DNA from 2 places in the Paenibacillus sp. GCM10027628 genome. Region 1 is predicted to be linked to the other one. Evidence: riboswitches for the same ligand, from Rfam matches in the RefSeq annotation. Region 1 holds a riboswitch; the other holds the start of a gene.
The links. Region 1 has a riboswitch for S-adenosylmethionine ahead of metA (homoserine O-acetyltransferase MetA). Riboswitches for the same ligand answer to the same signal wherever they lie in the genome.

Region 1 (10,930 bases):
AATGAAACATGGGTTGAAGAATTTCCAGATCCTCAATCCCTGCGTCAATCCAATAAAAGCCTCTCTCTGGAGGGGAAAGCGCGACGGTCACATCCTCAATCAAAGTAAATACGCCGTCTTGTACCCATCGTGTTTTCATCTGATCCACCCCTTCGAATGGAACCAGCCAGCAAATAATCCAAACGCGATCAGGCTACGGATGGATGGAGAACCGACTGTATTCCCGCCATATAAAATTGTTCACTTTCTTTGCAGCTTCTACTCCTCGGGTCTCCGTCCATACGTATGCCCCCCTTTTCCGTCCGTGTCGAATACTTGTCTAGTATAACCCTTCATATTACGCGTTTCAAGCCGAAAAGTTTGGATTCCAGCACGATTGGGTGATTAGGATAAAGTATGGGAATCAGACTTGTCTGGTTCATGTTTGGAAACAACTATTGCCCAAAGTTCAGCTGCAAGGTATGATCAAATTTATAAAGTGATGTTAAATAACTTTGCATATAAGCTAAATTTCTTGGCATAGAATTTATAAGGAAGGAGTTCAACTATCATGTCGGTATTTCGAAACCGGATCCAAGAACTTCGAATGAAAAAAGGGGCTTCGCAAGATGAGCTTGCCGCTTACTTAGGAAGAAAACGGGCAACTGTGTCCAACTATGAACTAGGGAAAACGGAGCCTCAGTATGCGGATCTTGTGAAAATCGCGGATTATTTTAACGTGACAGTCGATTATTTACTAGGCAGACCGGGTGCTGAGAAGCATTACTTCGATTCCAACAGTTCCAATACTCTTCCCATCGAAGAGCAAACGCTGCTAGCCCAGTTCTTGAAAGACACGGAAGCGCTGTTGCGTGAAAAAGGAAATTTGGATGAAGAAAAATTGGCCTATTCGCTTAAATTCATGGAATTTACATTCTTGGAAGATCTTGAGGCAAGTAAACGGAGCAAAAAATAACAATAAAACACCTAAAATTTTCACTTTTCCCATTTTCTTATTCATTTTTCGTGATATAATTATTTCCAGTAATGTCCAATTTTTGAGGGAGTTGATTTGTTTGGATCATATAGAGGATTTATACAAAGGGATTGGAGAACGGTGCCCTTATAAGTTAGCCAAACATCAAGGGGTCAAACTTACATATCTCGATGATCTAGGTGAAATCTGCGGATTATACAAACAAACGACACCTGATAGTTATCGCATTTTTTTGAATGCCAATGTAGATATTGAGATGCAAGAAAATGTGGTTCATTTATTAATAGAACATCATAATACAGAGCTGAAGGGTACACAGCGGCTTATACTTAAGAAAGACCTGCACCTGCTTCAGCATTTAGGCGATGAAATTCGTAAAGCCGACACCTATATCGCCGATATTTTCCTTCAAGGCTTCCTCGGTATCCATAACAAATAAATAATGCCAAAACCCTTGAATTGCCAAGGGGTTTGGCATTTGTTTGCGGCGAAAAGCGTTTATTCCGCCACGACATCCTTCAATATTTTTTCTTTCATTTCCAGGTAGGTTTCAATGATTTCCGAATTACCGCAATTCATTAATTCTTCTTCATTCTCGGCACCATAGAGAAGACTTAAAAGTTTAACAGCCTCTTCGGCCTGCTGGAGCGTTGGCTTGGAGTGTTCAAGCAATGCGGAATATCGATTTAAAGAAGCGAAAGCGGCGAAGCTTTCCGATGGTTGAATGGACATGATATACCTCTTTTCATAGTTGAGTGTAGTATTTTGCGATAGAATAATTTTTAGTCGGTGCCACCTCGGGAATAAAAATAGATTTCGGGATACGATATGTATCAATTTTACCATATGTGAAATATAGCTGCAAATAATTATAAATCCTTTCATCGAAATCTAATTTGAATTTCATATTACTTTAATCTGAAGTCGTTACACTAATAAAAACTGGCTTATGGAGATGCTATTTATGAGGAATCTTAAATACGATCTTTGGTTGGATGAGTTTAATGACAATATCAGATTATACGAAATGTTTGGAGATTTTGAGTATCTGCAGCAAGCTGAAGAAGTATTCAAAGAACTTAGGTCAGTCATTAATAAAAGAGTAGAATATGAGATTTTTGTAAGGCAACTGGATAGCATTAAAATATCTTTATTTCTAAAATGACACAGGCTGTTCTCTAAAGAGAACGGCTTTTATTTTTGCACGATACTGGGAGTGGAATTGCCCTCTTTTTGATTTTCTTTTGGGGAAATCGATCATAATAAACAACATCAGCGTTCAAAAGCGAAGGGGTTGTTAATGGATGATCAATGAATTAAAAGTTGGAGATGAGCTAGTCTCCGTAACGAATTCATCATGGTTGAGTGAAGGAAGAGTGTACCGGGTCTTGCAAATCAATGAAACCGAGCTCGTACTGGATAGAGGGTTACGGTGGCCTAAAGCAACAGTTGAGATGAATTTTAGAGTTAAGAAGTAAGAACTTTCCTTGTTGCTTTTTGTTGGTTTGATTTTTCCTCTCATCCGGGTATGATGGAATCATGTAGAGAGGGGTGAAACGAATGGTTAAACTTGGTTTGGATCAAACAGAACTTGAGGCGTTGCTTACGGATATCGCGGATGAGCAAGCACGAACAGCGATTGCAAAAGCCATATCCGCCAATAACGAGGCAATCGCCAAGCAAGTGCTGGCATTAGTCTCCAGCGATCTCATGAACGCTTTTAAGGCAATGGGAATGAAATCATAAAGCGTACTTGATTAGAGACACCAACGATAGAATAATTCCCCATAAGGGGAGCGAGAGAAGTAATCCGTTTACGAATCCTCTCAGTGGGTTATCATTTTCGTTCAATGGATATACCTCCTTTATGATCCAGTATTTCCATAAAGAAGATGTTTAAAAACTACATAGGATTGATTTTTCTTTCAAACAAAAAGAAACCGTTCTTTTGTAAAACTAGGAACGGTTTCTTTTTGCATTCACTATTTCATGGAACGACGAAGATGGCTTTCAACGCGAAGTGACCGCAGCGGCACGTCGGAAAGGTGCTATGTCCGGATTGATATTAAGTTTCATCATTACGTGGTTCATTTGGGACGAGTAATACTCCGCTCACTTGCTCGAACAAATTAATAAATATTTGTTGGGCATCCTTGTAGGGCATGGGTTCACTAAGGACTTTCCCATTAGAAAGCTTTACAACGAATTTTAATTCATCCGATGTACTCAACTATTTCCCCTCCTACATTTAATTAGTGGTCGTTCGATGGACTTTCATACGATATGTATCCTAAGCTAGTTAGTTGTAATTCTATCGGAATAGTGATTGATTGCAATCCCCCATTCAGGGGAGTTTTCAGTGGGCTATTCTGAATATTAAGTTAGAGTTCATCCTTACTTTCGGTTCAAAGTTCAAATGATGGCGATCAATAAAAAAAGAGGTTTCCCTCTTCCTTAGCTTGTGCGGCGTTTAATTCTCTCACCTTAATCCCACCTTGAACATTTTTCATTTCTTCTTTGGATAATTCTTGAGTGAGGTCATTCAATTCAATCTTACTTCCTGCTCAGCTGGTTTTTGATTTTCAGACATAGGTTAATCTTCCTGAAAAGTGTTTTGTAGGTATCATATCAGATATTAATCGGTTTCACAGTTAACTAAAGTTAATAGGAGCGCGTGAACCATTACCAGGCGACCGATTCTGTTCAGGATCATGCGCGGTCCGTTGCGTACGATACCGCGATGGGTTATATAAAAGGCGTAGGTGACCTGCTGATTGATCTTTCCTACTGCATCGCTCTGATCGGTGCGGGGTTGTGCATCATCCTTCATGTGGCCGGCTGGGAAAAATGCGCGCGGTGGGCAAGGATTCTGACGGTGGCGTACGTGTTAATCAAATATTTATTGGGGTGATTGGGGAAACAAAGTCGTATTGATGTACTCGTTTCATAATTTTGTATTTCGAACGAAACTCCTGGATTGTTGTGGTGATTCCGAGTTTGGTGGCAATTCGTTGAACTATCGACCACCCACCGTCTTCGTAAAAAGGGCATTGATCCATATACTCGCCAAACGGAGTCTCATACACATCGCGTCCTACCATATCTAGTTCGCAATTTATTCCATAGGTATATGGTGCAGGTAGAATACTTGAAATATCGAAGCCAGCAAACACAGGTGAACTTTGCTCTCCGTTCAAAATATGTTGAATGGCGACATCGAAAATGCGATTCTCAATCTCGACCCATGAATGAGTAAAAACCTGATCATCAGACTTACGTCTCACAACGCCAATTTTTAAATCTGACGAAATACCCTGCTCGGCAAAAAGTACACCCATAACACTTGATAATAGATGGCATGCACCCGCAAGAGGGCGCTCATTAAAATCAGCTTGGGCTTCCAAAAAAGTACGTTCAATCACTTCACGCTGGGGGTGATGGAAATAAATTTCACTAATAACATCTTGCAAGTATTTAGTCTGCAGACCGTGACATCGCTTGAATTTCTTTCCACTACCACAATAACAAAGTTCATTTCTGCCCAAAATTTTCATTTTTACCTTTCTCCATTCAAGACTGATCTATTCTACTCATCAGGCGGGATTTTAGCCTTATAGTAATTAAACATTTTGAAGGAACAATGAAGGGAACCTTAAAAACAGGTAAAAATGACCTTAATGGTTGCTTAAGATATTCGATGTTAGATTTGACTTCGAATGGAGGGGGGATGACCGGATTGGCTGCAGCCGCCGCACTTCTTATAAAAATTGGACCGTATGTGATCGGCTTGAAAGTTTGTACGTCACTTGTCGATATAGGTACGACGTACGTAAAATACCAGATAACGAAGGAGGGGCGCCAATGAAATCTATTAAGCTCACTGACGTTATCCGCATCATCAAACCGGAGTATGTCTTTCTGAAGCTCAAACCTAACTCGATTCGTAACAACTATACACAAAAGCTGGCAAGAACGATCAGCAGCCTTTATAAAAACGTCATGGAGAACGTGAAGAAAGAATATCTGCGGGCTGTCCGGGTGCTTGGTAGACAGTTCTTCATTCCGAGTAAGATATCACATTGAATAGGCGGTGCGGTGTTCATATGGGATTTGCGGATATTGAGCAATTGGCATTGACTGAACCTGTTGTCCATCAATGTTTACAGTTATACCGTCGTAAATAGCTTTCCAAAGAAGATGCATTAATCTTGAGGGTCGAGGCATTGGTGGAGCAGAAGAATCATTTTCTCAATGAGGCAGTAAAGCTACGCCAAGAATAAAATGCATATTAAGGATAATAAGGAGTGAATTCCTGGAAGCAGAATGAAGAACAGATACAACATCTCGACAGATTAAAGTGCTCGAGCTGGATGACAGGGTTGTATAGAAAGTAATGGAAGTGGTGTTTGAGCAAATAGGCACTCAAAAGAGTAATTGGGCAAATTGGCTTGAACATAGATAGTAACAATTGATCACGGGAGGTATGTTTAATGGACACAACGGAATTATTAAAGGAGTATCCTCCGCTCCTCGATGTTAAAGATGCCCAGAACATCTTAAGGCTAGGAAGGGCGGCGACATACAGGCTCATGAATGATCCTAGCTTTGGGGCAATTAAGATCGGTGGAGCGCTGAGAATTTCGAAATCAAAACAAAGCAAATACCTGGAAAAAGCTTAGAGCGTATCATTCTCTAAGCTTTTTTCTTTATGCATTCAAGCTAGACGCATGATCAAAAGCTTGACGATTTTTTTGATCGAATTTTTCATCACCGTCATATGCACCAATTAAATAAGCAAGCATCTGAGCTAATTTTAACCTTGTCATTAATAATTGACTTAACTAATTCACTAGTTGTTTTTCCATAAATTAAATGCACGCTCCTCATAAATTGGCTCTGTGAAGTGCCTCGTTACGTTTGAGTTTGAATATGAATGTCTGCCTATTACGATTGACTTGACCACCAAAATGTGTGTTTCTTGTCAATAGCTTCACCCTCCTGAAAAGTGGTCACATATTGGTCACGGGAGCATTATAAAACGCCTAAATACTAGTAATAATCATTAATAACAACTAAACAATTCGTGAGCACCAAAATCCTTGACAACGGTGCATTTTATAGTATTATTAATAACAACTGAATATGTTTGACTTTCTTATCAAGAGTAGGTGGAGGGACTGGCCCGATGATACCCGGCAACCGACAAACCTTTGGAAACAAAGGAATGCACGGTGCTAATTCTTGCGGAAACGCTGTAATAAGCGAATCTGGGAGATAAGAGCGAGGACATGACATTTGAATTTCTATGACCTTTCTCTGATTCCGGAGAAGGTCATTTTTGCTTTTACCAACATCCAAATTGTGACAAAAGGAGTGAACAGGATGCCGATCAAGATTCCAGACAACCTGCCAGCCAAAGAAATTTTAAACCAAGAGAATATTTTCACGATGGATGAATCTGTTGCGTATCATCAGGATATTCGTCCGCTTCGAATTGCTTTATTGAACTTGATGCCGACCAAAGAGACAACGGAGACGCAATTGCTTCGCTTAATCGGGAATACCCCGCTGCAGGTGGAATTCGTGCTGCTTCATCCTAAAACTCATACTTCCAAAAACACTTCCGCAGAGCACCTGGAATTGTTCTATAAAACATTTGAAGATATTAAAGACGAGAAGCTGGATGGCATGATCATCACAGGCGCGCCGGTTGAACAAATGGAGTTTGAAGATGTGAATTACTGGGAAGAATTGACGCAGATTCTCAATTGGAGTAAAGAGAATGTCACTTCCACCCTGCACATTTGCTGGGCTGCTCAAGCCGGATTGTATCATCATTTCGGCGTACCGAAGTATGCGCTCGACAACAAAATGTTCGGTGTTTTCCCTCACACGGTGGGCATTCCGAATACAAAACTGCTGCGCGGCTTTGATGAAGTATTCTTTGTGCCGCAATCCCGTCATACGGAAGTTCGCCGTGAAGATATCGAGCGATGTCCGGAGCTGGAGATTTTATCCGAATCGGAAGAAGCGGGCGTTTATATCGCAGCGACTCGCGATGGCAAGCATATTTTCGTTACCGGTCATTCCGAGTACGATGCATGTTCGCTGAAATGGGAATACGATCGCGACGTGAATAAAGGGCTTGAAATCGCCATTCCCAAAAATTATTACCCGAACGATGACCCAAGCAGACAGCCTTATAACACTTGGAGAGCACATGCGAACTTGCTGTTTTCGAACTGGCTGAACTACTACGTATATCAAGAAACGCCGTTTGATCTAAGCGCTGTGAACAAAAGTCTGGCCAGTGCACAATTGTAAAAATGAACCTGTAACCCATGAAGGAGGAGCTCTCTTTAATGAAAATCGAAAGTCGTCTCGCCCAAATCGGATCTCAAAATGAACCTGTTACCGGAGCTGTCAGCTTCCCGGTTTATCAAGCAACCGCCTTCCGCCATCCGAAGCTTGGAGAAAGCACAGGATTTGATTATGCCCGTACCAAAAGTCCGACCCGCACGGTACTTGAGAATGCCATTGCGCAGCTTGAATCGGGAGATGCAGGCTTTGCCTGCTCTTCGGGTATGGCGGCTTTGCAAACGATTTTTGCTTACTTTAGCCAAGGTGATCATTTGATCGTTTCCTTGGATCTTTATGGCGGGACATACCGCTTGCTGGAGAAAATTATGTCTCGTTTCGGCGTGACGGCAACGTATGTGGACACAAATGATCTGGACGGTCTCGAGGCTGCGTATCAGCCGAATACCAAAGGGCTCGTCATAGAGACTCCGACGAATCCGCTCATGATGATTACGGACATCGAGCTTGTCTGTACATGGGCCAGAAAAAAGGGCATCGTATCGATCGTCGACAATACGTTGTTGACGCCGTTCTTGCAGCGCCCGATCGAGCTTGGCGCCGATATCGTCATACATAGCGCCACTAAGTACCTTGGTGGACATAATGACGTGCTTGCCGGCCTTATCGTGACCAAAGGCAAAGAGCTTTCCGAGCAGATGGCGTTCCTTCATAACTCCATTGGAGCTGTGTTAGGGCCGCAGGATAGCTGGCTGCTTATGAGAGGAATGAAGACACTGGCACTCCGCATGGAGCGTCACGAGTATAATGCAACCGCCATCGCCAAGTTTTTGCTTGCGCATCCGCTTGTCGATGAAGTGTTCTACCCGGCGCTAGAGAGCCACCCTGGCTATGCCGTTCAGAACAAACAATCGAGCGGCAACACCGGCATCTTCTCCTTCAAAGTGAAGGATGCCAGACTGATTGAACCGATTCTCCGCCATATTCAGCTGATCGCATTTGCAGAGAGTCTTGGAGGCGTCGAATCCTTGATGACCTATCCGGCTGTGCAAACTCACGCGGATATTCCGCTCGAAATTCGCCAAAAAGTAGGCGTTGACGATCGCCTGCTGCGCTTCTCCGTCGGCATCGAGCACGTTGACGATCTGATCGCCGACCTGACGAATGCTTTCAATCAAGCGCAAGCTGAACTTGAAGGAGGTGCTCTCTAAATGAGCACTTCCAATGAAGATAAACGCAAGCCGCACGGCAAGTTTGCCACGAAGCTTATTCATTTCGGCGCCGAGATTGATGAGGCGACCGGCGCATCCAGCGTGCCGTTGTATCAGGCTTCAACATTCCATCAAGCAGATTTGGAGGTTTCGCCTGAGTATGACTACACACGCTCCGGCAACCCAACGCGCCAAGCGCTGGAAGACTACATCGCTTTGTTGGAAGGCGGTCACCGCGGTTTCGCATTTGCTTCCGGTATGGCAGCGATTTCGTCCGCGCTCATGCTGCTTTCACAGGGAGATCATGTAATTTGCACAGAGGATGTGTATGGCGGCACGTATCGATTGTTGACAACAATCATGAACCGGATGGGCGTTGAATCCACGTTTGTCGATATGACCGATATCGAACAAGTAAAAGCGGCGCTGCTTCCCAATACCAAAGCTGTGTTCATGGAGACCCCATCCAACCCGACACTCAAAATTACGGACATCGCTGAAATTACGGCATGGGCCAAAGAGCATGACCTGCTTACGATGCTGGATAATACCTTCATGACACCATATCATCAGCGTCCGATTGAGCTAGGCGTTGATATCGTACTCCATAGCGCAACGAAATTCCTTGGAGGTCACAGCGACGTTCTTGCCGGCTTGGCCGTAACCGCCAATTCCAGTCTGGGACGCCGGATGAAGCAAATTCAGAACGGCATGGGCAATGTGCTCGGCATTCAGGATTCATGGCTGCTCATTCGCGGCATGAAGACGTTGAAAGCACGTATGGAAGCGTCGGAGACAAGCGCTCGCCGATTAGCGCAGTGGCTGTCCGAGCAGCCTGATATCGATTATGTATATTATCCTGGGCTGCCAAACCATCCGCGAAGAGATGTTCACGAGAAACAATCTCTGGGGTATGGCGCGGTTGTTTCCTTCGATGTAGGATCGGGTGAGAAAGCAAAGAAGCTCTTGAGCAAAGTACGTATTCCATTGGTCGCCGTGAGCTTAGGTGCGGTTGAGAGCATTTTATCCTATCCGGCCATGATGTCTCATGCGGCGATGCCGAAAGAGGTGCGCTTGCAGCGGGGCATCACCGACGGTCTCGTCCGTTACTCGGTCGGCCTTGAGGATATTGAAGACATCATTGAAGATTTGGAACAAGCGCTTAGAAGCTAATGGAAGTTAATTGCTAGAGCCGTTCATATATGTACCTTTTAGCTTATGATTAAGCAAACAGCAAGATTTACAAAAGCAGCGTTAAGCTGCTTTTTTGCCGTTTTCGTGAATATTGCCCGCTGAACGGCGCAAAAAACTGGGAATTGCCGTGACGGTGCACGGTGAATATGGTACCATAGATGGATACAAGCAAAGTTCCCCAAAAGTGAAGAAATCCTTCGAAGCCTATTCCTGTTACTTTTGGGGGAGCCCCCGTGAACCACAATAATAAAAAGGAGTGAGTAGTCGTGAAACCGATTGATCGCATCTTGCATAAATCACTTTCGGGCGGACGTATTGATGTGGAGGAATGCATCACACTGTTCGAATCCGATCAAATAGAAAAAATTGGCGATACAGCCAATCAAATTATGAAAAAATGGCATCCGGATCCCATTACTACGTTCGTGATTGGTCGAAACATTAACTATACGAATATCTGCGATGTGTACTGTAGATTTTGTGCCTTTTATCGCGCTCCCGGTTCGGTCGAAGGCTATGTGCTTCCGGATGAAACGATTTTCCAAAAAATCCAGGAAACGCTTGATGTCAACGGCACAGAGATTCTGATGCAAGGCGGTACGAATCCGAACTTGCCATTCAGCTATTACACGAATCTTTTGCGTGAAATTAAAAAACGTTTCAACATAACGATGCACTCGTTTTCCCCGGCTGAAATTATGAAAATGAAGGATGTTTCAGACGGTCTGTCATTGGAAGAAGTCGTACGCCAATTGCATGAAGCAGGATTGGATTCCCTACCTGGCGGCGGCGCCGAAATTTTGGATGATCGCACCAGACGCAAAATCAGCAAGCTGAAAGGTTCGTGGCGCGATTGGATGGACGTTATGCAGACTGCGCACAAACTGGGCATGCATACAACGGGCACGATGGTTATCGGCTTCGGCGAATCGATGGAAGAACGTGCGCTCCACATGCTGCGCATTCGTGACGCACAAGATGACGTTCTGCTTCAAAAGCTGAACACGCCTGGTTTCCTTGCCTTCATTCCTTGGACATTCCAACCGGACAATACGAACATGAAAGCGGAAAAAGTGACGCCTGAGGAATATTTAAAAACGCTGGCGATCAGCCGCATCATGCTCGATAATGTACCGAACTTCCAGTCGTCTTGGGTGACGATGGGACCTGAAGTCGGTAAACTCACGCTCAGCTACGGCTGCAACGATTTCGGCAGCACGATGATCGAGGA
Region 2 (10,930 bases), on a different contig from region 1:
ACTCCGATTTAGTTTCATCGGGGCGCGGGTTCTCCACATTGGGCGGTTATAGCGGAATGGAAGCCGGCAAAGCAGTAAGCGCTCAGACCGGTAAAAATATCGCGATGAAACGAATTGCTCCGTTTTATTTCGATACACAAGCCGTAGACTTCGTTGTGTGGATGATGTCGAGCACGACTAAAGTACCTGATGCTGCAATGAAAGTTTTGAACTTGACTTATACGGATAAGGATCTATTGAATACGATGCTTTATGGTGTTGAAGGTCGGAACTATGTCAAGGTAGACGATCATCACGTTAAATATCCGGATGGCAAGGATGCTGCAAGCGTACCGTATACTGCACAGCTATCCTCCGGTATTCTCGGCTCCGAGTCGCTTCAATATCAACTCGAAGGCTCGGATTGGAAGGACATCGAGCTTAAACTGAAAGAGAACAAGGAAACGAAAAGGTCGCCGTACTTCGGATTTATCTTCGATCAATCTTCCGTAAAAACGGAGTTGAGCGCAGTTAACAATGTGGTAAACCAATACATTCCAGGGTTGATCACCGGCGTGTTAGATCCTGATACGATGATTCCTAAGTTTGTAAAAGCATTGAATGATGCCGGGGCGCAAACTATCATTCAGAAAAAGCAAGAGCAGTTGGACAAATGGATTGCTGAGCAGAAAAAATAAAAAAAGTGGTGAGGAATGGAGCCGTAAACTGCTCCATTCTGTCTTCCTTAAGGGGGGCAGTGGCATGGAGAAGCCAATAAAGAAAAACAGGAAGAAAGTAAGCAATACGTTGCCGCTTTTACTGATTGCGGCTCCAGGTTTGCTATATTTGTTGATCAATAACTATATTCCGATGTTCGGGGTATTCATCGCTTTTAAAGATGTTGATTTTGCCAAAGGCATATTCGGAAGCGATTGGGTCGGATTGAAAAATTTCGAGTTTTTATTCCGGACTTCCGATGCGTGGATCATGACAAGAAATACGATACTGTACAATGTTACATTTATCATTCTTGGCACCATTGTTTCTATATTCATAGCGATTCTGATGGCGGAGCTGTTGAGTAAGTTTTATTCGAAGTATTTCCAGTCGGGTCTGGTTCTTCCGAACCTGGTATCGATGGTCGTCGTATCCTTTCTCGTATTTGCTTATTTGAATGCCGACAGCGGGTTTGTCAACCATTCGATTCTAGAGCCGCTTGGCATACCAGCTATTAATTGGTATTCGGAGCCTAAATATTGGCCATTCATCCTTGTGATCATACAGCTTTGGAAGACGGCGGGATACGGTTCTATCGTATACTTCGGATTTATTGCGGGAATCGATAAAAGCATTTATGAAGCCGCTAAAATTGACGGCGCAGGCAAACTCAGACAAATTTCGATGATCACCTTGCCTTTGCTGACGCCAACCATTATCATACTGGGCTTAATGTCTGTAGGAAGAATCTTTAATTCCGATTTCGGACTCTTTTATCAAGTGCCTTTAAATGCGGGGGCTTTATACAGCACAACACAAACCATCGATACTTATGTGTATCGTGCTCTCATGCAGGTTAACGATATTGGCATGTCGGCTGCTGCCGGTCTGTATCAGTCACTGGTAGGCTTTGTTCTAGTCATAGTAGCCAATGGTATTGTAAGGAAAGTTAATTCCGACAATGCACTGTTTTAGGAGGAATCCATCATGTCAAGTTTACAATCAAGAGGAGAACGGGCATTTACGATATTTTCTGCAGCAGCCATGACCCTGGTGACCCTATTTGCTTTCTTGCCTTTTATATTGATGCTGCTGGCATCGTTTACCGATGAAAAGACGCTAATTAGAGACGGATATAGCTATTTTCCAAATAAAATGAGCTTCAATGCCTACGTATACTTGTTCAGCAATGTGTCAACCTTTGTGCGGGCATACGGAGTGTCGATTATTGTGACTGTTGTCGGAACCGTCATCAGCCTCGCCATCACGGCCATGCTTGCCTATCCCATGTCGCGGAGAGATTTCAAGTACCATAATGTCCTTGCATTTCTCGTATTTTTCACCATGTTGTTTAACGGAGGTATAGTCCCTTCCTACATGATGTGGACCAAAGTGTTCTCGATTAAGGATACGTTGGCCGCATTGATCGTACCGAACCTACTCATGAATGGATTCAATGTTTTGCTGGTAAGGAATTTCTATAAGCATAACGTGCCTTCCGCGCTTATCGAATCGGCTCAAATTGACGGAGCCAGCGAAATAAGAACGTTCTACAGCATTATGCTGCCGCTTTCGGTTCCGGTTATGGCAACAGTCGGTTTGTTTACGGGACTTGCCTACTGGAACGATTGGATTAATGCCCTATACTTTGTCACGAAACCTCAATATTATGGCATTCAGAATTTGTTGATCCGTCTGATGAGTAATATTCAATTTTTAAAATCGAGTCAGGCGAGCAGCTTGTTGGGAGCCGGTGCAGCCGATCTTCCAACCACGGCGGTACGGATGGTAATGGGTATTATCGGAATCGTGCCGATATTGATCGTACTGCCTTTTCTTCAGAAATATCTCACGAAAGGCGTCGTTGTCGGTGCGGTAAAAGGTTAATCGCTTTACGAATTGAAGGAGGGCTATAGCATGAATGTTCAGCAGGTCATAGATGCAATTATTACGGATTCTTGCGGCACTTTCAGACTGGAAAAAACCGGCGATGTACTCGTATTTGGAAATCCGGATACAGAGGTAACCGGTATTGTAACGACGTTTATGGCAACGGTCGATGTGATTCGTCAGGCTGTCACTTGCGGGACCAATATGATTATCACACACGAGCCTACCTTCTATACTGGAATAGACGAATTGGAATGGTTGCAGGACGACCCTGTGTATCAGGCAAAGCGAAAATTGTTAGAGGAACACCAGATTGCTGTATGGCGGTACCATGATTACATGCACATGGCCAAGACAGACCGAATTTACGATGGACTGATTAAAGAGATCGGCTGGGAAGACAATTTGTTGGAAAAGCATCCGCCGCACACGTACCGAATCGATGAGGTCACTTTGACAGAACTGGTCGGCTTCTTTAAAGACAAATTGGAGATGAATGTCCTGCAGATCGTAGGCGATCCCGAGATGAAGTGTTCCAGAGTCGGAATTTTGGTAGGCGGAGGTAGTTTGGGTCTTGGCAGAGAGCAGATGCCCATGGAGCTGATGCGAAATAAAAGCTTGGATGTCATCGTCTGCGGTGAAATCGTGGAATGGACGCTTTGCGCTTATGTCAACGACGCCCGCATGCTCGGACTGAATAAAGCCATGATCGTCGTAGGTCATGAGCGGAGCGAGGAATGGGGAATGAAGTTTATGGCCGAATGGCTGAAGCCGTTGGTCCATGGACTCCCGGTTACTTTTGTCGATGCAAAGGAGCCGTTTCTTTACTTGTAAGACGAGGGCATAGTCCTGAAATGAGAGAAAAGGAGAATGAATACAATGGCGACACTGCAGGTTCATTTTTACTCGAAGGCTTTACGGAGAGAAGTCACGTTCAATGCGCTTGTTCCGTTGGATGATTTTGATTTTCCGGGAATGCCGAAAGCGGAGAAGAAGCCGCTCAAAGCGCTCTATTTGTTGAATGGCTATACAGGCAGCTATTCAGATTGGATCAGCTTCTCGAGAATTCGAGAATTATCCGACAAGCACCGTATTGCGGTTTTTATGCCGGCAGGGGAGAACCACTTTTATGTGGATGATGTTGATAAAGGGTCATTATACGGAGAATACGTCGGAAATGAACTGGTGGAGTTTACACGGAAAATGTTCCCTCTGTCCGAGCGGAGAGAAGACACCTTCATCGGCGGTCTATCCATGGGAGGGTACGGAGCTATTCGGAACGGTTTCAAATATGCCGAGCATTTTAGCCGGATCATCGCGTTGTCTTCGGCCATTATTACCTATAAGATTGCTAACGCAAGCAGCGATTATCAAGACGGCATAGCGGATTATAAATATTTTACAAGAGTATTTGGCGACTTGGATCAGCTTCAAGGAAGCGATAAAGATCCGGAGGCGCTGGTCTTGGGTTTAAAAGGGAAACAGTCGGCGATTCCATCGATCTATATGGCTTGCGGTACCGAAGATTTTTTGTTGGATGTCAATCGTAGATTTCACGATTTCTTAGTTTCGGAACAGCTTGAGAATACGTATGTGGAAAGCAAGGGAGGGCATACCTGGGATTTTTGGAATGAATACATTGAAAAAGCTTTATTGTGGGCGCTGCAATAAAAGTCGGGAGATGGAAACGTGTTTGAATTCGAGGCTAGTATACCGTTAAGTGATAAGAAGTATGATATTTTGACTGTCGGCGAGCTTCTGATCGATATGATGACAACGGAATATGACGATAGCGATCAATGTGATACGTACCGAAAGTTGTTTGGAGGGTCTCCTTCCAATATTGCTTTGAATGTAAAGAATTTAGGGATCACCCCTCTTGTAGCTTCTGCAGTCGGAGATGACGGGTTTGGCAGATTTCTCGTCGATCAACTGCAGCAAGCGGATATTGCAACGGATCTGATTCAGCGTGTGGATGATTCAACGAGCATGGTCGTCGTAACCAAGAGTATATCTACGCCGATTCCGATATTTTATAGGGGAGCAGATTATCAATTAGCTTATACATCCGGGTTGGTAGATGCCGTAATCGACTCCAAAATCGTCCACTTCTCCTGTTGGCCGATATCGAGGATCCCGTCCCGCTCTACAATCGAAAACGTGATGGATGCGGTAAGAAAGCACGATATTTTGATCGGTTTCGACCCAAACTATCATCCGATGATATGGCAAAAGGGCGAGAATGGAATCGACTATGTAAAATCGATGATCGGTAAAGTTGATATTATCAAGCCTTCAGAGGACGATGCGGAGAGATTGTTTGGGAGAGCGACACCTGAGCGTTATCTCGAACATTTCTTAGAGCTGGGCGCTAAGCTGGTTATTTTGACATTAGGGAAGGAAGGCGCCATCGTTTCTAATGGAAAAGAGACGATTGCATTCGAATCTTTGGCTACTCAGATCGTAGATACCACGGGAGCCGGCGATGCATTTTGGTCGGGATTTTATGCGGCGATCGTCAAAGGCTATCCGTTGAAACAGGCTCTTTCCCTGGGATTTGCCGTCAGTGCCTATAAATTGAAGTATACCGGAGCCATCGTGGATTTACCGCATCTTGAGGTTATCAAAGAAAAATACGGATTATAGGGGATTATTTTATGCCAGTAAAAAATCAAGTGCAGCTGATCACATATCCCGATTCCTTGGGCGGTGATTTGAAGACGTTGAAACAGGTGCTCTTTCAACACTTTTCCGATGTGTTTAAGGGAGGCGTTCATATTTTGCCTCCTTTCCCGTCTTCCGGAGACAGAGGATTTGCCCCGCTTACCTATCTGGAAATTGAGCCGAGCTTCGGCACATGGCACGATATTAGATCTATTGGCGAACGGTTTGATATATTGGTCGATGTGATGGTCAATCATATTTCGAGGCAGTCCGAATATTTCCGGGATTTTCTTAGAAAAGGGCGCCAATCGGCGTACGCCGATTTCTTTTTGACTTTGGATAAAATATGGGCGGATGGGAAGCCGGTTCAAGAAGATATGGACAACATGTTTCTTCGCAGACCCGTCCCCTATTCTACTTTTATCATTGAAGAAACCGGTGAGGAAGAGAAGGTATGGACGACGTTCGGCAAGCAGGATCCATCCGAACAGATTGATCTGGATGTCCGGTCGTATGCTGTAAAGCAGTTGTTAATCGAAATTTTTAACAATTTCAAGCAGCAGAATGTCAAGATCGTTCGCTTGGATGCAGTCGGGTACATCGTCAAGAAGCTGGGAACAAGCTGCTTTTTTGTCGAGCCAGACATCTACGAATTCCTCGATTGGATGATGGCAGTTGCGAAATCCCTGGACATCGAATTGCTGCCTGAGGTTCACGCTCATTACAGCATTCAGTACAAGCTTGCCGAACATGGCTGCTGGATTTATGATTTTATACTGCCATATACGGTGCTTGAAACTTTGATCAATAAATCTAGCGAGCGTCTCTATGATTATTTGAAGACTCGACCCGAGAAGCAGTTTACGATGCTGGATTGTCATGATGGTATACCTGTTAAGCCTGACATGGACGATTTGATCGATACGAAAGAAGCCAGAAAATTGGTAGATCTGTGCGTAGAAAGAGGCTCGAACCTCAGTCTTATCGTATCGGATAAACATAAGGCTGCAGACGGCTTTGACGTTCATCAAATTCGATGCTCCTATTATTCTGTGCTGGATTGTAATGACGACGCCTATTTAGCGGCAAGAGCGATTCAATTCTTCGTCCCGGGAATCCCGCAAGTGTACTATGTCGGCCTTCTGGCAGGCGAGAATGATCTGGAGAATGTGAAGAAGACCGGGGAAGGGCGGGAGATCAACCGGCATAATTTCAGTCTTGAGGAAATCGAACAATCGCTGGAGAAGGAAGTTGTCCAAAGATTGATTAAGCTTATTCGATTCAGAAATGAATATGATGCTTTTAACGGCGAATTTGCCGTGATTCCTTCAGGGAAAGATGAAGTTCGGCTGGAATGGCGCAAAGACCAAAACGAGTGTCGCCTAATTATTGATTTGCAAACCTACAAGACATTAATTGAATATATCGGACAGAACGGCGAATTAGCTCGACTTGCTGTATAGTTCAAATGTGAAGAAACGCGGCATAATGTTCTTTTGCCGGGAAATCGTAATATATGGCAGAAGCCCCATCCACATGATTCGTGGATGGGGCTTCTGCCTGAAGTATATTTTTTCCATTAAAATGAAACGTACGCCTGCGTATGTTCGAATAAATATGATTGATCCCAATAGCATCTTTGATCCTTATTGTCTTTTAATGTCGGTTCAATATCTCCAAGTAGATCCATGAATGCCGACTCAATTAATTCTAATCTTACGGGTCCCCATGCCTCTTGCTTTAGTTGAGCGTAGTTCATACTTTCCATCAAGGTCAGACCTTTCATTCGCTGAAAAGTAGCAACCCACATAGTCAAATCGCAATTTAGGCTTTTACAAGGGACCGCAAACTCCCTTATGCCAACTGCTCCTGTACTTGTGGAGATAGCAATTAGCCCGCAGATATCAGTTTTGTCGCCAAGTTGCAGCTTTTCTGTAAAATCACTGTCAAATCGAAAACATTCTATTCGGGTAATCCTGCACTGCTGTAAAGTTTTAAGACCACTCGCCGAACTTTTTAAACTTAGCAATGCAATACGAAGTGGATGAATTTCCCGGTGATACTTAAGAGTTTCATCCTTCGTCAAATTGTCAGGAATCGTAATCGGCATCTTGTCCCTCCTTTAAAAAATGGTTCATGAAAGCAAAAAAGACCTTTTCTGGAATCAGAGAAAGGTCATAGAATAAAAAGTCATATCCTCACTCTTATCTCCCAGATTCGCTTTATAACAGCGTTTCCGCAAGAATTAGCACCGTGCATTCCTTTGATTAACAAAGGTTTGTCGGTTGCCGGGTTTCATCGGGCCAGTCCCTCCACCTACTCTTGATAAGAAAATTCAACGTATTTAATTATGTCTATAATACTATAAAGCACTCTGTTGTCAAGGCATTTCATCTGGTTAAGTTCCTGTGGTTGATTCTTTATGGTAGCATGTCAAGAAATTTATACACATGGTAATCATAGAGTTTCTATTCAGCAGGAGCTCTTAATGAGGATCGGTCGACATCATTTTCAAGCGTGTTCTCTATTGCAAAGAGAACGCGCTTTTTTTACAAGGTGTGTTTTTATGGGATCTTTTTATTTAGCGTAATTTTTCCTGAAATGCCCCGGCGTTTCCCCCGTTATTTTCTTAAATGCGTTTGAGAAATGAGGGGCGTCGGTAAAGCCGCAAAATTGTGAGATATCTTCCATGGTATAATCCCCTAGTTTGAGTAGTTCTTGGGCATGCTGTATGCGCAAATGTAAAAAATATTGATGGGGAGAAACGCCGAATTTTTCTTTGAATAGCGTAGAAAACCTTGAAGGAGAGAGGCGTGCTCTCTTAGCCATATCATCAAGCGATAACGATTCCGAAAGATGGTTAAAAAAGTAGGAAGTGATCCAGTTCAAAGATTGCGGCTTGTACGATTTATCTTGTTGCTTTTGATCACTAAATTCTTTCAATAAACCTATGATCAATTCCTCCAACAAATGATTGGCTTCCATTTGGCTGATCACATCCCCATTTTGCCAAAGTCCAACCATTTTTAACAAAGACTCTTTGTAAACGGAGCGATGAGTAAGCTTGAATTTGGCAGGGATCGAAATGTTCATAAAGTCGTTCAGTCGAGGCTGTAAAAGATGTTGGAATTCACTTAGATCAATCTGTCCTGGCTTGGTTGGAAAGCTTTGTTCACGTGCCGGATTATAGAAAAGATCAAAATGTGCAAATGGCGTAATTGTTCCTGTGATTCCCTTTAATGAACACAGTTCACCAGGTTGAATAAGACAAAATTCCCCTTCCTGAAATTCATATAAACTATCGTCTATCTCGATTTGACAGCTTCCTTCCTGAATGTAGATGAGTAAATAATCCAGAAGTTTCCGAGTGGGTGCTGTCCATCCTGGCTGTCTTACCGCATAGTCGGATTCTCGTATATAGGGGACGAAGGGATGCTCTTTAATGGCTTCAAGAAAAGATTGATTCAAGGGAACATCTCCTTTTCGCACTCAGGAATATAGTAAGATTTTACAAGAAAACAATAGGGTTTCACAATGCTTTTTTAAGATGGGTATTATATATTTAAGACAATTCTTAAAGAAATGAAAGGGAGGATATCGGATGGTAAGAGTAAATAACAACAATTTAGGGTTGATCCCGCTTGCAGGCGTTTGCAGTTATGAAGACGCTTGCAAAGTTGGGTATGACATCGATCATAACGTGAATTTACTGAGAAGATATTTGTTTTCAGAATCTCAGTTGAATCAAATTTTTGCCGCACATATCGCTGATGTACCCGAGTGGGAAGTAAAAGGCGCTTTTGGCCTTCATTTGTGGCTGGACGCCGAACATAGTGCTGCATTAAGGAAAAGGGTAACGGAGATGAGGGAACCGCCTTTGCACTTGGATAAAGTGCCTGATCCACAGATAGAAGCGTTTTTTAATGAGGTTATACGCGCAGAGTCAACCTTGGAGCTTCTGGTAGGCATTTATAGGGTGGCAAAGCCGGAATTGATCCGTTCGCTGAAGAAACATTTATCGGAAACGAACCCATTGGTCGATCATCCGACTTGCCGAGTACTGAAGTTGATTTTAGTGGAAGAGGAAGAAATGATTTCATGGGGAGAGGCTGCTGTGCAAGCGCTTATCCGTTCGGATGAAGATCAGCATGCCGCTATGAAGTGGCAAAAGCATCTGGAATCTTTTCTGTTCGCCGCAGGCGGTATTTCAGGAGACTTGGTTAAGCCTGAAGATTGGCAATTTGCGGTGCCTCGTGCAAACGGTCAACCTTTTGAAATGAAAGTAGAGCCTCGGCGCGACGCAAGATTCTTGGATACCTATAATTCATCAGCTAAAATTGACAAGATCTATTCAGATGAAAGCTACCCTGCGGACGAAAGAACGTATGCGCTCCTCTATAAACGTTTACGTGAGATGGACGTACCTGAGTGGATGGGTCCTATCATTTATAAAACGAATGACAAGCCGTGGGAGTACTATCAGGACTTGAGCCGACAGCTATGGGACGAAGTTCGTCATGCGATGATGGGCGAGGTTGGTCTGTACCAGGATGGCGTTGAGTTCTACAAATATCCGGTGGAGTATTTAACCAGCATGTCGCTCAACACCAAGTTTTCACCGCTCGATGCGCACCTTGTGCTGTGGTACATCGAACAAAGCTTGATGCCCAAAGATAAAGGTAAACATTTTGAATGGGAAGTTGCTAAATTATCGGATAATGCGCTGGCCAAAACGTTTCAAGATTATGATTGGGCCGACGAGGTCTTGCATGCGCAAATCGGCAGAAAATGGCTGGTCCCTCAATTCAATAATATGGAAGAACTTAAACAACAAGCGGAGAGCATTATGAAACAAAATATGGCGGAGAAGATTAGGCTGAGTGCGCAATCGGATCAAAAAGAATGGTGGCATGAATTCCTCACTGAAATTCGTGCAGGAAAAGAAAGGACTCGCGGGGGGTGTCTGCATAAAGAATCTGACGGATAAAGATATGATTTTCACACATCTAGTTGTAGATGTCCCTAAAGTGCAAATAATTGTCTTCTTATTTCAAAGACACTGAGTCCCTATAAGTTTATCATTTAAGAAAAGATTCTGATGATTCGAAGTTTGAGAATGATCTCTACTACTCATTTGGAGGGAAAGAAAATGGCGGTAACGGTTGGCAGCGGCACTCATGTATATGAAGTTGCGGAAGGTTGGGTGAAGCTTCCTGAAAGCATTCAGTTCGGCTACACACACGGAATCGTGACTGATTCCGAGGATAACATCTACGTATTCCATACCAACGCTCCAGCGGTGGTGAAGCTCGATAGGGATGGTAACTATCTCTCCTCCTGGGGGGAAGAGTTCGCGGGCGGGGCTCACGGGTTCCTCTTGCACGCTGAAGGCGGGACGGAATATCTGTACCTTACGGACGTCAACCGAGGATTGATGGTGAAAACAACGCTGGAAGGCGAGTCGTTATTGACACTCGGAACGCCGGATCTACCTGGTGTATACGACGTGGATCACAAGTTCGCTCCGACGGACGTTGCTGTTGCACCGAACGGCGACATTTACGTGACGGACGGTTATGGCCAGAACTGGATTCACCAATATAACGCGCAAGGCGAACGTATTCGCTCCTGGGGCGGGACGGGTTCGGAAGCCGGCAAGCTAAGCTGCCCGCACGGCATC

Region 2: it holds a riboswitch for S-adenosylmethionine, as region 1 does, so the genes downstream of both, ACFQZT_RS05905 (hypothetical protein) here and metA (homoserine O-acetyltransferase MetA) in region 1, are expected to answer to the same signal.

What each region holds. Positions count from the first base shown of each region.
Region 1 covers NZ_JBHTHA010000037.1:214,261-225,190, forward strand. Annotated here, with positions in the region: gene corA (magnesium/cobalt transporter CorA) at 1-139, opposite strand, end outside; gene ACFQZT_RS25750 (helix-turn-helix domain-containing protein) at 551-955, shown strand; gene ACFQZT_RS25755 (hypothetical protein) at 1,056-1,415, shown strand; gene ACFQZT_RS25760 (hypothetical protein) at 1,475-1,708, opposite strand; gene ACFQZT_RS25765 (hypothetical protein) at 1,941-2,141, shown strand; gene ACFQZT_RS25770 (globin family protein) at 2,537-2,722, shown strand; gene ACFQZT_RS25775 (hypothetical protein) at 3,042-3,206, opposite strand; gene ACFQZT_RS25780 (bacteriocin) at 3,403-3,522, opposite strand; gene ACFQZT_RS25785 (hypothetical protein) at 3,651-3,887, shown strand; gene ACFQZT_RS25790 (SEC-C metal-binding domain-containing protein) at 3,868-4,530, opposite strand; gene ACFQZT_RS25795 (hypothetical protein) at 4,704-4,841, shown strand; gene ACFQZT_RS25800 (hypothetical protein) at 4,838-5,059, shown strand; gene ACFQZT_RS25805 (helix-turn-helix domain-containing protein) at 5,467-5,655, shown strand; SAM riboswitch class I at 6,129-6,257, shown strand; gene metA (homoserine O-acetyltransferase MetA) at 6,359-7,300, shown strand; gene ACFQZT_RS25815 (aminotransferase class I/II-fold pyridoxal phosphate-dependent enzyme) at 7,339-8,505, shown strand; gene ACFQZT_RS25820 (trans-sulfuration enzyme family protein) at 8,506-9,678, shown strand; gene mqnC (cyclic dehypoxanthinyl futalosine synthase) at 9,966-10,930, shown strand, end outside.
Region 2 covers NZ_JBHTHA010000002.1:1,150,160-1,161,089, reverse strand. Annotated here, with positions in the region: gene ACFQZT_RS05940 (ABC transporter substrate-binding protein) at 1-677, shown strand, start outside; gene ACFQZT_RS05935 (ABC transporter permease) at 742-1,671, shown strand; gene ACFQZT_RS05930 (carbohydrate ABC transporter permease) at 1,684-2,583, shown strand; gene ACFQZT_RS05925 (Nif3-like dinuclear metal center hexameric protein) at 2,614-3,420, shown strand; gene ACFQZT_RS05920 (alpha/beta hydrolase) at 3,466-4,257, shown strand; gene ACFQZT_RS05915 (carbohydrate kinase family protein) at 4,276-5,232, shown strand; gene gtfA (sucrose phosphorylase) at 5,244-6,713, shown strand; gene ACFQZT_RS05905 (hypothetical protein) at 6,830-7,360, opposite strand; SAM riboswitch class I at 7,452-7,582, opposite strand; gene ACFQZT_RS05900 (helix-turn-helix domain-containing protein) at 7,828-8,718, opposite strand; gene ACFQZT_RS05895 (hypothetical protein) at 8,852-10,237, shown strand; gene ACFQZT_RS05890 (NHL repeat-containing protein) at 10,400-10,930, shown strand, end outside.